2 regions of the Pseudomonas sp. RL_15y_Pfl2_60 genome follow, and region 2 is predicted to be linked to the other one. Evidence: riboswitches for the same ligand, from Rfam matches in the RefSeq annotation. Region 2 holds a riboswitch; the other holds the start of a gene.
The links. A riboswitch is a leader RNA that binds a small molecule or an ion and turns the genes downstream of it on or off. The one in region 2 is predicted to bind manganese.
Positions count from the first base shown of each region.

Region 1: another riboswitch for manganese. It lies ahead of mntP (manganese efflux pump MntP); the one in region 2 lies ahead of AACY26_RS03910 (TMEM165/GDT1 family protein).

Region 1 covers NZ_CAXAOE010000002.1:206,695-214,084, reverse strand. Annotated here, with positions in the region: partial or broken gene AACY26_RS21355 (PDC sensor domain-containing protein) at 1-243, opposite strand, end outside; gene AACY26_RS06135 (NADPH-dependent FMN reductase) at 690-1,286, opposite strand; gene AACY26_RS06130 (Na+/H+ antiporter family protein) at 1,547-2,869, shown strand; yybP-ykoY riboswitch at 3,036-3,207, shown strand; gene mntP (manganese efflux pump MntP) at 3,215-3,778, shown strand; gene nuoN (NADH-quinone oxidoreductase subunit NuoN) at 3,837-5,297, opposite strand; gene nuoM (NADH-quinone oxidoreductase subunit M) at 5,306-6,835, opposite strand; gene nuoL (NADH-quinone oxidoreductase subunit L) at 6,851-7,390, opposite strand, start outside.
Region 2 covers NZ_CAXAOE010000001.1:830,984-838,373, forward strand. Annotated here, with positions in the region: gene AACY26_RS03895 (LysE family translocator) at 1-67, opposite strand, end outside; gene AACY26_RS03900 (2-hydroxyacid dehydrogenase) at 144-1,109, shown strand; gene AACY26_RS03905 (class I SAM-dependent methyltransferase) at 1,140-2,138, shown strand; yybP-ykoY riboswitch at 2,186-2,382, shown strand; gene AACY26_RS03910 (TMEM165/GDT1 family protein) at 2,397-2,981, shown strand; gene AACY26_RS03915 (NAD-dependent epimerase/dehydratase family protein) at 3,056-4,045, opposite strand; gene AACY26_RS03920 (M48 family metallopeptidase) at 4,119-4,934, opposite strand; gene AACY26_RS03925 (SOS response-associated peptidase) at 5,029-5,646, opposite strand; gene AACY26_RS03930 (putative signal transducing protein) at 5,715-5,975, opposite strand; gene AACY26_RS03935 (CPXCG motif-containing cysteine-rich protein) at 5,975-6,157, opposite strand; gene AACY26_RS03940 (1-acyl-sn-glycerol-3-phosphate acyltransferase) at 6,312-7,390, shown strand, end outside.

The sequences.
Region 1 (7,390 bases), on a different contig from region 2:
CCGGCCTTTTTCATTGCTACCCAACTCGGCTTGATCGGAGAACAACTCGTCTTTGCCATCCAGGGCGTTGGGTTCGAATATCAGGTACAAGCCAAGAATCGCCGGGTTTGCTTCAAGGCTGGTGCGTACCTGGCGGGTAAGGTCTTCACGCAGGTCAAAGGCATCGAGGAAGCGTTTCTCGGCTTGTTCGCGAAGGAATAGAATCTGCCGAGAAAACCCCTTGCCGTATTGGTAGGAGTCCATGAAGTAGCGCTGGATGCGAATCGCTTGCAGTTCCCCGCGCGATTCAAGGCGCAATTCGGCACTGTCTTTAAGCATCTCGCTGCTTGATGCGCTGACCAGGTCGGCACTCTGCTTAGCTTGATAAAGTGATGCGCCTACCAGCAAAGTCACAATTGCCACCAGGCATAGCCCTGCAAGTAGAGTGATTTTGAGCTGGATCGAGAGCCGGTTGAACATCATGCAGTGTTCCTTTGTGAAAACCTTGGATACCGAACTATCGGCTAGATACTGGGTTTCTTGATAAGAAATTCATCTGCATGACTGTTTTATTGAATTCGAACCAAATGCAACGGGAAACGCACGATCAAGACATTCAAATTCACGCTTTTTTGCAGTTTCACTCGGGCTGTAAACACTAAAAAGCCCGGCATCAACCGGGCTCTTGGCAATGGGTTGTGACAGCCTGCCTACATGCCGTTGCTGAACGCTGCTTGCGACATGTCGATGGATTCGCGTACAGGCTTGAGTGCCTGGGCGTATTTACCAAGGATGTCGAGGCTGTAGTCAATCCGCGCACGAATGCGCTGATCATCCTCGGACTGTGGTTCAGGCATGTTCAGCACTTGCTCGGCATGACGCACAATCAAGTGTTCAGGCAGATAGCACAGCCGGCAGTTTTTGTAGCTCGACGCGCGCAGTTCACTGATCGGGGAACTGCCGCCAATCCCTGACGAAACACCAACTAGCAACCCAGGCTTGTGTGCGAGCTCAGCTTTGCTGGCGTAGATAAAGAAGTTCTTGATCGCTGGACAAGCCATGCCGTTCCATTCAGGCGCAACGATGATAACGGCATCAGCGCTTTTCAGTTGCTGGCTGAATAATCCCCATGGACCATCATCTTCAGCAGGCCAAAGTGGCAAAGGTGCAAGTCCAAGGTCGATGACCTGGCTTTGCGTCTCGCTGGTCAGGCCAAGATGCATCAGGCGCTTGCGAAGAAATCGCGCCACCTTTCCTGATTGACTGTTATTGCGACTGGAACCGGCGACTACGGCGATATTAAGCATGCAGCACTCCCTGTATAGAAAGATGCAGGCTAGCGAGTAAATGGGTGGAGCGGCAAGTGTGCAAACGCCAATTGAACTGGCTTATTAGGCCAGGCCGTTGCTGTGGTTGGTTTTCGAGGGCTGCAAATAGCCATAACCACCAGCGGGCGAGAAGTTTTGACAGCCTAGGGTTGATGCGGCAGAGTAGCCGCCTTTTTTTGCGGATCGCCGAATCAAAGGCGTATTCCGGTGAATTCTAGTCGAGCTCTAGGGAGCAATTGATGAACGCAGTCATAGCAGCGGTCGGCATCATGCTGATCCTCAGTTTGTGCAGGGTGCACGTGGTGGTGGCGTTGATCGTCGGCGCGTTGGCCGGTGGCATGATTGGCGGTCTCGGCCTCAATGGTTCACTTGAGGCATTCAACAACGGGCTTGGCGGCGGTGCAACGGTCGCCTTGTCATACGCATTGCTGGGTGCCTTTGCGGTGGCGATTGCCAAGTCAGGCATGGCCCATGCGTTGGCCGACAAGGCTGTGGCATTGGTCGGCGGAAAAGATCAAGGTGGTGCAACCGGAACCTTGAAGTGGATGTTGATTGCATTGCTGCTGTGCGTGGCGATTGCGTCGCAGAACGTGTTGCCGATTCATATTGCGTTTATTCCGCTGCTGGTACCGCCGCTGCTTTATATCTTGAGCAAAATGCAGCTCGATCGGCGTTTGATTGCCTGCGTCCTGACCTTTGGCTTGGTCACGCCCTATATGTTCTTGCCGGTTGGTTTTGGCGGGATTTTTCTCAATGAAATCCTGCTGGCCAACGTGGCTAAAGCCGGGGTCGATATCAAGGGCATCAGCGTGACCCATGCCATGGCGCTGCCTGCGCTGGGGATGTTCTGCGGGTTGCTGGTTGCTGTACTGTTTAGCTACAGCAAAAAACGCGTCTATGACCTTGAGAAGATCGAACAGGTCGAGCGTGTCGAGGTTAAGTACAATCCGCGCAGCTTGTTAGTGGCAGCGGTAGCTGTCGCTGTGGCGTTTGTCGTGCAGCTCTGGCTGGACTCGATGATCATCGGAGCACTGGCCGGTTTTGTGGTGTTTTCAGTGTCTGGCGTAGTGCGTTGGAAAGAGGCCGACGGCCTGTTCACTGAAGGCATGAAGATGATGGCCATGATTGGTTTCATCATGATTGCCGCCGCCGGTTTTGCCGAGGTGATGAAGGCCACAGGCGACGTCAAGCACCTGGTTGACGATGCCGCCGCGCTAATCGGAAATAACAAGGGCGTAGGTGCCTTGCTGATGCTATTGGTCGGCTTGCTGGTGACCTTGGGGATTGGCTCGTCGTTTTCGACCGTGCCAATTATCGCTGCGATCTTTGTTCCGCTGGGACTGCAACTGGGTTTTAGCCCGCTGGCGATTGTCAGCATTGTTGGTACTGCCGGTGCTTTGGGTGATGCGGGTTCACCCGCATCCGACTCAACCCTGGGGCCGACCTCGGGCTTGAACATCGACGGCCAGCACAACCATATCTGGGACAGCGTGGTGCCTACATTCCTGCACTACAACATACCGCTGCTGGTATTCGGCTGGATTGCAGCAATGGTGCTTTGACGCATTAAATGCGTTGACCTGTAATCGGTAATTAACGCGGTGGCCAAGTAATTGGCCGCCGCGTTTTTGCATTGGCTTGCGAAGCTGTGGCCGAAGGCTACACCCAGCTCGCAGGTATCCGGTCAGGCTTTGGGTCTGGCCATTTTCTGCTCAAGAAGCTATACTTTTCGCCCTTGTTGGGGAGTAGCCTGCTCTTGACCTGCGGTCATAGAGCGTTCGTATCAACATTCTCGGCAGCATGCCGTGGTACGAACACCTTCTGGTTGGCGAGACCAGCGATGCATCCATGCCTAAAGTCGGGCGTGTGGTTGCGTCGTTGTCTCATAGCCCGACTGGATATTAATCGTGAATCCCATTTCCTTATTTTTTCTTGCCATGGCCATGTCAACGGACGCTTTTGCAGCGGCTCTTGGTAAAGGCGCCAGTCTGCATAACCCGCGTTTAAGCGAAGCCCTGCGAACAGGCCTGATCTTTGGTGTGATTGAAGCGATTACACCGGTCATCGGCTGGAGCATTGGCCAGGTTGCCAGCCAATACGTTGAGCGCTGGGATCACTGGATTGCATTCACCTTGCTCATGGTGTTGGGTCTGCACATGATCTACAACGGTCTTCAGCACGATGATGAGTCTGTTGAAAAGCCTAATCAACACTCCTTCCTGATCTTGGCAGTGACCGCCTTTGCCACCAGCATTGACGCTCTGGCAGTCGGCGTAGGCCTGGCTTTTATAGATGTAAATATCTGGATAGCGGCTGCGTCTATCGGCCTTGCCACGACCGTAATGGTCACTATTGGCGTGATGCTCGGTCGCATGCTCGGCAATGCAGTTGGCAAGCGTGCGGAAATGATTGGCGGTGTTGTTCTTATGCTGGTTGGCGCGGCGATTCTTTACGAGCATCTGGCTGTGTAATCAGGGCGTAAACAAAAATGGAGACCAATGGGTCTCCATTTTTATGCAACAGCTCGGCCTAGCCGATGCTGAACTGCGCGAGCAGGGTCAGTAATGGCTGCGGGTAAACGCCGAGGAAGAATGCCAAGAAGGCAACCACCATCAGCATCACGCCGCCTGCGCGTTGACCCCAGTCGAACGGTGCGTCATGGCGATGCAGGTTAGGCTCTACCAGGAACAAGGTCACCATGACCCGCAGGTAATAGAACACACCAATCGCACTGCCGAGCACCAGCGCTCCGAGCAGCCACCATTGTTGCGACTCAACACCGACGCCGATGATGTAGAACTTGCCGATAAAGCCTGCGGTGAGCGGAATACCCGCCAGCGAGAGCATCATTACCGTCAGCACCGCAGTCAGGTACGGGCGTCGCCAGAACAGGCCACGGTACTCGTATAACGCGTCCGCATCGCGGCCTTTAAAGGGGGTCGACATCAAGGTGATAACACCGAAGGCGCCAAGTGTCGTCAGCACATACATGGCCAGGTAAACCGCCACCGCTTCAATCGCCAGGCCGTTGCTGGCGATCAGGGCGATGAGCAAATAGCCGAAGTGTGCGATGGATGAATAACCAAGCAGACGTTTGATGTTGTTTTGCAACAGCGCCAGCAGATTGCCGAACAGAATCGAGGCGATGGCGAGCACCGTCAGCAAGTCTGTTAGCCAGCCGCCATTTGCCGCCGGTGAGACTTCGTAGAGGCGCAATAGCACGGCGAACACGGCCACCTTGCTAGCGGTCGCCAAGAAAGCGGCCACTGGGGCAGGGGCGCCCTCATAGACATCTGCTGTCCACAGGTGGAAAGGCACCAGCGACAACTTGAAGGCCAAGCCGACCAGCATCATGCCAAAGCCAATCTCAACCAACAGGTTCGGGGCGCCACCGGCCACCACTTGACCAATACCGGCGAAGCTCATGCTGCCAGAGTCGGCATAGAGCAGTGCCATGCCGAACAACAGGAAGGCCGAGCCCGCCGCCGAGAGCACCATGTATTTGATACCGGCTTCCAGCGAGCGCTTGTTGAAGAAAGCGTAGGCGATCATCCCGTAACTTGGCACCGACAACAGCTCAAGACCAATAAACAGGCCCGCCAGATGCTGGGCGCTGACCAGGACCAAGCCGCCTGCAGCGCTGAGCAGGATCAGCAGGTACAGCTCTTCGCGGTTGCCGGGGTAGCCTTTGCCAGATTCCCCGCCCAGATAGGCATGAATCAAGGTCACGCAGGCAAGGGTCGATGCCAGCACCAATACCATGTAGAAACAGGCGAATTTATCGACCATCAACAGCGGCGTGACCTGTAACGGGGCAACGCTGATGGCGGCAAACACTGAAAGCAGTGCCAGATTCAGGCCAATGACCGAGATGCCAAAGGTCATGGCGTGATTGCGCTTCCAGGCGATTCCCAGCATGACCGCGACAATAGTCAGGCTGGTGATCAGCAACGGCAGCAGGGCGAGTAGATGTTGAGTCGTGAAGTCCATAAAACTGCTTACCGGGCCTGATCAAGTTGATTGAACGCGCTGCTCATCCACTGCACCACACCATGGGTGCTGGCGGCGGAGGTGTCGAGCACCGGCTGCGGATAAACGCCGAGCAATACCAGCAAGCCGGCAAGGCCTAGAACCATGGTCAGCTCGCGGGCCTTCAAGCCGAGCAAGGGTTCATCTGATTTGCTCGGGCCGAAGTAGGCGCGGTGAATCATGATCAGCGAGTAGACCGAGCCAAATACCAAGCCGGTCGCTGCGATGGAGGTGATCCAGGGGGCGCCAGGGAAGCTGCCGATGAGAATCAGGAACTCGCCAACGAAGTTCCCCGTGCCCGGCATACCCAGTGCGGCAGCTGCAAAGAACAGGCTGATTGCCGGAAGCCATGGCATGCGTCCCCAGATACCACCCATTTGGCGCATATCGCGAGTGCCCAGGCGTTCGTACAGCTGACCGCAGAGAATAAACAGTGCAGCCGCTGAAAGACCGTGAGCCATCATCTGCACTACGGCGCCTTGCATGGCGATCTCGTTGCCTGAATAGATAGCAATCAGGACAAAACCCATGTGCGAAACGCTGGAGTAGGCGATCAAACGCTTGATATCGGTCTGGGCAAAGGACAACAGCGCACCGTAGATAATCGCAAACACACCCAGGTACATGGCGATAGGCGCGAACTCCGCCGATGCATTGGGAAACAGCGGCAGGGCAAAGCGGATCAAGCCATAGGCTGCGGTTTTCAGCAGAATACCGGCAAGATCGACCGAACCCGCAGTTGGCGCTTGCGCGTGGGCATCGGGCAACCAGGAGTGGAACGGCACTACCGGGAACTTGACCGCAAAGGCGATAAAGAAGCCGAGCATCAGCAGGTATTCAGTGTGCGGGGCGAACTGGGTGCGCAGCAGATCAGCGTAGTTGAATGTCCAGTCGCCTGTTTGTTGGAAGTGGATGAACACCAGGCTCAGGATCGCGATCAGCATCACCAAGCCGCTGGCCTGGGTGTAGATGAAAAACTTGGTCGCTGCGTTGATCCGCGTCTTGCCTTCGCTGCCGCTGTGTCCCCACAAGGCAATCAGGAAGTACATGGGGACCAGCATCATTTCCCAGAAGAAGAAAAACAGAAACAGATCGACGGCGAGGAACACGCCGACCACGCCGCCGAGAATCCACATCAGGTTGAGGTGGAAGAAGCCAACGCGGTTTTGGATTTCATTCCAGGAGCAGAGTACTGACAGCACACCGAGCAGACCGGTGAGTACCACCATAAGCACTGACAAGCCATCCATCGCCAAATGGATGGTGATGCCCATGCGTGGAATCCACTGCATCTTGAACTCGTGCGCCCATACAGGATCGCCGCCCGGTGCCGGGGCGAGGGTGAAGTCACCGGTGATCCACAGCCAGAGCGCCAATACAAAGAGCGAAAGCATGGTAAACAGGGCAATCCAGCGCGGCAGCGTGTTGCTGTAGCGCTCGAATTGCCAGCACAAAAGGCCGCCAATAAAGGGGATAAGGATTAGCCAGGGCAGAATCATGACTGTCGGTTTTCCTTAATTCAGAAGCAGCAGGGCGAGCACGAGAACGGCGCCCCCGGCAATGGACATGGCATACCAGCGCAGGCCACCGGTTACGGTGCGGCTAAGCGCCAGGTGAGCGATTCGTGTGCTGCGCGGAATGATGCTGATCGTGCGATCAAAGGGGTCGCGAGCCAGCAGGCGCGTAATCAGCAAATAGGGCTTGACGAACAGCCAGTCATACAGCCAGTCGAACCCCCATGCGGCAAACCACCAGGCAGACAAGAAACGCCCAGGAGCACTGCTGGCAATAGCACTGGCCACGCGGCGCTGGCCAAGGAACAACAGCGCTGCCAGCAATATCCCGGCAATGGCGATCAAGCCCGAAGCCAGCTCCAACTGATGCTGAGCATCGCCGCCTGCGTGACCAACACTTTCAGGCAGGACGCCGGCCAGCGGTGGCGTGATCAGCGCGCCAATGAAGGTCGAAAGAATGATCAGCACCGTCAGCGGCAGCCAATGGGCAACGCCTTTGCCTGCATGGGCTTCAATCTTGGCTTCACCGTGGAAGGTGAT
Region 2 (7,390 bases):
CCGGCCCCGGACTGGCAACGGCCAGTAGATGGATTAATGCTACGGTAAAAAACTCGGCCCAATACATGGCAGTCTTCATTCCCATGAGTCTGTTAATCTCGCAAGACTACGCCCTTTCCACCCGCCAAATAAAGGTACAGCTGATGAGCAACAGTCACCTCGCAGTATTTCTCGACCACAGTTCTCTTGACCTCGGCGACCTCGACATGGCGCCTTTGCAGCAGGCCTTTGGTGAGCTTCGCGTGCATGATCGCACTACGCCACAACAGATCATTGAACGTCTGCAAGGTGCTCAAGTCGCCATCATCAACAAGACCGTCATCAACGCTGAAACATTGGCTGCCTGCCCGGACCTCAAGTTAATTCTGATCTCGGCAACCGGCACCAATAACGTCGATCTGAAAGCTGCGCGAGAGCACGGAGTGACAGTGTGCAACTGCCAAGGCTACGGCACGCCTTCGGTCGCGCAACACACCCTGATGCTATTGCTGGCCATGGCCACTCGACTCCCGGACTATCAACGTGATGTAGCGGCAGGCCTGTGGCAAAAATCATCACAGTTCTGCCTGCTGGACTATCCGATCGTCGAGCTCGAAGGCAAGACCCTGGGTGTACTCGGCCACGGAGAACTGGGCGGTGCCGTTGTCAAACTGGCTGAGGCATTCGGCATGCGTATCCTGATCGGACAAATTCCTGGACGCCCGGCCCGCCCTGACCGCCTGCCGTTGGCCGAGCTGCTGCCACAGGTTGATGCACTGACCCTGCACTGCCCGCTCAATGCCGACACTGAAAACATGCTGGGCGCCGAACAACTCAAATTGATGAAGCCAACGGCCTATATCATCAACACCGCACGCGGCGGCCTGATCAACGAGCAAGCCTTGGCTGACACCTTGCGCAGCGGTCATCTGGGCGGAGCGGCCACCGATGTCCTCACCCAGGAGCCACCTAGCAACGACAACCCATTGCTGGCAGGTGATATCCCACGCCTGATTATCACTCCGCACAGTGCTTGGGGCAGCAAAGAAGCGCGCCAGCGTATCGTGGTGCAGATGGCAGAAAATGCTCAGGCATTTTTCAGCGGTGCAGCGCGTCGCGTAGTCAGCTAAGCTGCGCGCCTTTTAAATCGAGGAGCGACCATGGACCCGCGAAGTGAAGTATTGCTGCGACAGGCAGAGTTGTTTGCCGGCCCACTACTCTTGGCGGGATTACCCAGCGATGACCTGCTCGGGCATTTAGCCAATGCCCAGAGCTGGAGCTGGCACGCAGGTGACCATGGCCTGCTTGAATCACGTTTTGCCGGGCGTAACCACTTTGGTGTCAACGCCCCGCAAATCGCAGCGCCAGCTGCGGTACTGTTCCTGCCCAAGTCCCGTGACCTGACCGAATACCTGCTCACTGCACTGGCGGCTCAACTGGCCGGCGGTGATTTATTTCTAGTCGGAGAGAAACGTGCCGGCATTGAGCGCGCAGCCAAGCAAATGGCGGCGTTCGGTAAACCACGAAAACTCGACAGCGCGCGTCATTGCCAGCTCTGGCAGGTACGGGTCGATAACGCGCCGCCCGCGCCCGACCTTGAAGCGCTGGCGCAGCACTACACCTTGCAACTGGCCGATGGTCCATTAACAGTGGCCAGCTTGCCCGGCGTGTTCAGCCATGGTCGCCTTGATGTAGGAAGCCAGCTGCTACTCGAACACCTGGACGGCCTGCAGCCGGGGCATATGCTCGACTTTGGCTGTGGCGCCGGGGTGCTGGGCTCAGCCCTGAAACGCCGCTATCCAGATAGCCAGATAAGCATGCTGGATGTCGATGCCTTTGCCGTTGCCAGTAGCCGCCTGACCCTGGCGCTTAACAACCTTGAAGCCGAGGTTATTTGCGGCGACGGAATTGATGCGGCACCCTTAGGGCTGAGCACTATCCTCAGCAATCCGCCGTTTCATCAAGGTGTGCACACGCACTACCTCGCCAGCGAAAACCTGCTGCGTCAAGCTGCCGAACACCTCAAGCCCGGCGGCCAATTACGCATAGTCGCCAATAGCTTCCTGAAATATCCAGCCTTGATCGAACAGCACCTTGGTACCTGCACGACACAAGCCGAGGCAAAAGGTTTTCGTATTTACGACGCCCGCAAGAACTAAGCCTTTGTTTAATTCAACTTGCCCAACCTCGCCTCTTTAGGCAGAATGCCCGCGTCCTAGGGGAGTAGTCTCCCGCAAACCCTGCGCAGCAGCGCGTTTGCCCGGCGCTCGTCAACATACTTGGTCAACAGACCATGGCGAGTGCGACCCAGGCCCAAGCGGCCAGCGGTTTGACAAGACCTATGACACGCACACCTTACCCGGGGCGGGGAGGCTGTACGTGTCATAGCCGTTTTGACCCGCCCCTCAGGAAGCCTGATGCTAGAATCCTTAACCGTCCCTACCCTGATCGTTGCCCTGGCTGAAATCGGCGACAAGACACAACTGCTTGCGCTATTGCTGGCGGCACGCTTTCGTAAACCCTGGCCGATTATCGCTGGCATCATCGTCGCCACCCTGGCCAACCACTTTGTCGCCGGAGCCGTAGGCAATTGGGTGGCCGGACTCTTCTCCCCCGCGACGCTCAGCTGGGTGCTCGCCATCTCGTTTATCGCAGTGGCCTTGTGGACACTGGTGCCGGACAAGCTCGATGACGACGAAGCCTCGGGCCTCAAGCGCTACGGCCCCTTCCTGACGACCTTGATCGCCTTCTTCTTGGCTGAGATGGGCGACAAGACCCAAGTCGCGACGGTGATGCTGGCAGCGCAATACCCACATTTGATTCTGGTGGTGATCGGCACCACATTGGGCATGTTGGTGGCCAACGTTCCCGTGGTTTTGGTGGGTAATTTTGCCGCTGAACGCTTGCCGCTGACCTTGATTCGTCGCCTGGCGGCAAGCGCCTTTGCGGTTCTAGCAGTGTACGCGGCCTACCAGGCGTTGAAGCTCAGCGGCTATTTATAATCGCACCGGACGCTGAGATACGGGTTCAGGTCGCGCGGCTTTGGAGACGCGCCGCGCCGCCTGAACAAACGCAATTATTTATCGATATAACCGTTATCACCAAACCACTTAATAGTGCGCGCCAAAGTTGCATCCAGTGACTGTTCGGCCACGAACCCCAACTCCTCTCGCGCCTTGCTGCCGTCGAGAAATTGGCCACCCGCCATCACGGCAATTGCCGTATCACTGAGTAACGGTAGCTGGCCGATCAACCGATAACGTAAACGTCCAAGGGCGGCGATAACCCTTACAAGGTGTAATGATGCAGGCTTTGGTGCTGGCACGCCCAGTTGCTGGGCAATCTTCGCGCTGAGCTCGGACAGCATGATGTTGTCGCCGGTCAACAGATAACGCTCGCCAAAGCGCCCCTTCTCCAACGCCAGCAGCAACCCACGCCCCGCTTCGGCGGCATCAATTACATTGCGCGCGCCTTGCACATAGCGCGTCATTTGCCCCTGGGCGATGGCTGTGATCAAGCGCCCCGTGCTCGGTCCATAATCGTATTCGCCCAAGGTCATGGCAGGAATCGCCGTAATCACCGGCAGTCCGCTGCGAGCCTGCTCTCGGGCTTGTTCATCAAGCGCCCACTTACTCAGCAAATAACCATTACGCCAGCTCGGCATGGCTGCATAGAACAACCCTTCATGACCCAGCTCGCCTTGCGGATGACGCGGCAAGGCAATCGCTGCGCCAGTGTAGACAATGCGCGGCACCTCGGCAGCCAGGCACGCTGCATAGAAATGATTGTTGAGGTCAAGCGCGGTCGATACGTCATCCTGCCAGCGCCGAGGCCGAGTTGGGTAATAACCTGCACTAAAGATGACGCCGTCAATGTCCCTTAACGCCTGAGCCAACGCCTCATGATCAAACAGGTCGGCCACTCGGTATTCGGGGTTCAGATAGGCGAGACGCTCAATACGTGATGACGGCCGATGAATCAGCACCAACTCATGCCCCGCCGCGCGAATGGCGCGTGCGCTGTGGTGGCCCAGTAAACCGGTAGAGCCAATGACTGCGTACTTCACAACTTCACCTTTGCCGATAAAAAAGCCCAGAGAAGCTGAGCGCTCGCTGGGCTGTTTAATTCACAGGTTGGAGTTAGCGCTTGGCCTGCTGGTAGAGCGGCATAACCTTTGGAATAGCAGCCTTCAGCGAGGCAATGCGACTATCTGATGAAGGGTGAGTGCTCATGAATTCCGGTGGTGCGCCTTCACTGGCCTTGGCCATCTTGTTCCACAGGCTGACGGCCGCGTTCGGGTCATAACCGGCACGCGCGGCCAATTCCAGGCCGATCAAGTCTGCTTCGTTTTCATTCGAGCGGCTGTTAGGCAACGTCATGCCATATTGCACGGCGTAGTCGGTGAGCCCCATGACATCTTGGCCGAGCCCCAACAACGCACCAGCGCCCTGCTTGGCGATCTCTATTCCATAGGCCTTGGACATGGCTTCACGCCCATGTTCACGCAAGGCGTGGGCAATTTCATGGCCCATGACCGCAGCAATTTCATCATCGCTCAGCTTTAGTTTTTCGATCAGCCCGCTGTAGAAAATAATCTTGCCGCCTGGGCCGCAATTAGCGTTCAGCTCTGGACTATCGATCAAATTAACTTCCCATTGCCACTGCGCGGAGTCAGGACGAAAGTTCGGCGCTTGCTTGATCAAACGATTGGCGATGTTTTGCAAGCGCTTGGCATCGGCCGTGTTTTTTTCCAGTTTGCCCTTGCTTGAAGCTGCAGCCACCGTCTCTTTATAGGACTGTGCGTAAGACTGATTAACTTCCTCGGTCGAGAGCATGCTGAACATGTACTGTTTGCGATCGACACCCACGGCACCACCGCTGGTAGTGTTCACAGCTTGGCATCCTGCCAGCACCAGTGCCGCAGCGAGCGCCGTTACGGACAACGACTTGTTCATCCTGAATCTCCTTTGAGTAAGGCGGATATGCTAGGCCGCACAGCACCGCTGAGCAACTGTAAAAACATCAGGATAGGCAGTGGTTCCAACGCAGTTAGGCCGGAGTGAGGCATTCCGGGGCATCGAGCTTTGGATCATTGACCAGATTCGCAAGGACCCGCTCACGCAATTGAGGTTGCGGGCTGTTGAGTAGGTCCAGCAGCACATCAAGCGGCGTCTCGGCATCAAGCCAGAGTTGCTGCTGGGCCTCATTCAAAATCAGTGGTCTACGCTGGTTGGCCGCGGCTTGGGTAATCACCGCGGCGCTTAAATACACCGCGCCATCGACTGGGTACGCCTCCCAAAGTGCAGCAAAATACAATGTCGGCGTATCGCCAGCCAGCCAGTAAGGGCGCTTGCGGGTCGTGCCGCGCCATTCGTAAAAGCCATTGGCGGGGAGCAATCCCCGGCGCTGGCGAAATGCGTCACGGAACATCGGCTGGTCGGCGACGGTTTCGGCACGTGCCTGGGCCGGCGTTTTACTGAGATCAGTCAACCAGGCCGGGGTCAGACCCCAACGCACACGGCTGAGCCTTGGCTCACCGGCTTCACGATGCAACAAAAGCACTTGGGAGTTGGGCGAGATACTCCAATGTGGCTGTTGGTCCGGCGGAAAACCGGGCAAGCCGGAAAATGCCGGCGACCAACGGAAAAAAGCATAACGTCCACACATGGTTTGACTCAATTGAGCAGCAGGTCATGCAATGCACAGGCATCGCATGCCGGGTTCGACGAAGCGCGCTAACAGACCAGCTCGCCTAGATAGCTTTCGGGCTCATCACCCGGTAGCGGTTGTGCACCATTGTACGCAGTGATCAGCTCACGTGCCTGCCCGGCTTGCAGGTCATTGACCATAAGCCCAAGCAAACCGCTAGCCGGTAACTCGCCAACAGCCCCAGCCAGGTGTTGCCCTGAAATAAAGGCTTCTATTCCTTCACTGGCGAGCATGCCGAGTAACAGCTCAGCCTCGATCAGGTCACGCGGTTCATAGATACGTTGCATCAGTCATTCTCCCCTCTGACATCCAATGTCCAGTCCTCACCATTAGTCGAGAGGTCAAAGACAATCGGCCGACAACACACTTCGCAGTCTTCAATATACTGTTGATCTCCCGCAGAGAGGTCGAGCAGGGCCTCAACCGTCTCACCGCAATACGGGCATTGATACATCTGACTTTCGAGCATCTAAGCCTCCTTGTGACTTGAGGGTATAATGGCGGGTCTATTGCAAGCCCATGCACATACTGTTGATATGCGCCTCGATGCAGACCCACAGTAAATGCAGGGCCTTTACTTCAAAGCCTGGCATCACCTTGCCAGCTAATCACATGAGATCATGATGGGCGAATTCGATTCCATACGGCCCTACGCCGACGCAGAAGTTCCCGCCGTTCTGGCGCGCTTGCTTGCGGACGACGTATTTCTCGGCATCCTCACCCAGTTCCGTTTCCCGCGCTTGGCCAAGCCATTTGGTTGGTTGCTTAAACCACTTATAGCCTATCGGCTGCGCAAAGAGTTTATTGGTGTCAATTCTGTCTCTGCGCTGCAGGACAAAGTTGAGCCCTATGTTGACCGCTCGATTGAAGATGCCACAGACGGCGTCACCTATTCAGGTGTAGAAGGCCTCAAGCGCGGCAGCGCCTATTTACTGCTGGCCAACCATCGTGACATCGTCATGGACCCGGCTTTCGTCAACTATGCGGTTTACCACGCAGGCTTGCCGACACCGCGTATAGCGATTGGCGATAACTTGCTGCAAAAGCCCTTTGTCAGCGACCTGATGCGCCTCAACAAAAGTTTTATCGTGCACCGCACCATTAGTGGTCGCCGCGAAAAAATGGCGGCCTACCAATTGCTCTCGGCCTATATCAGCCATTCGATTATCAATGACTGTGAATCGATCTGGATCGCCCAGGCCGAAGGCCGTGCCAAAGACGGTGACGACAGAACTGACTCGGCAATCCTCAAGATGTTTCATATGAGCCGCAAAACCGAGCCATTCGGTGATGTAATCCGCTCACTGAAGCTGACCCCGGTGTCGATCAGCTATGAATACGACCCCTGCGACCTGGCCAAAGCGCGCGAGTTGTATATCCGCGCAACCACTGGCACCTATGAAAAGGCTGCTGGTGAAGACGACCTGAGCATCGCCTTGGGCATTACAGGCTACAAAGGTCGCGTGCACATTCACTTTGGCAAGCCGATTGAGGATGAGTGCGAAGACAGCAAGCAACTGGCGCTAAAAATGGATCAGTGCATTCTCGGCGACTACCGCTTGTTCCCGGTTCACTACCTGGCTTACGAGATGTGGGCGCAGCGTGATCCGCAGCTAGAGGTGCCGACAGCCGCTGAACTGTTCGCCAAGGACGAGCTTGATACTGCCAAGGAGCAGTGGCAAAAGCGCTTGGCCGCATGCCC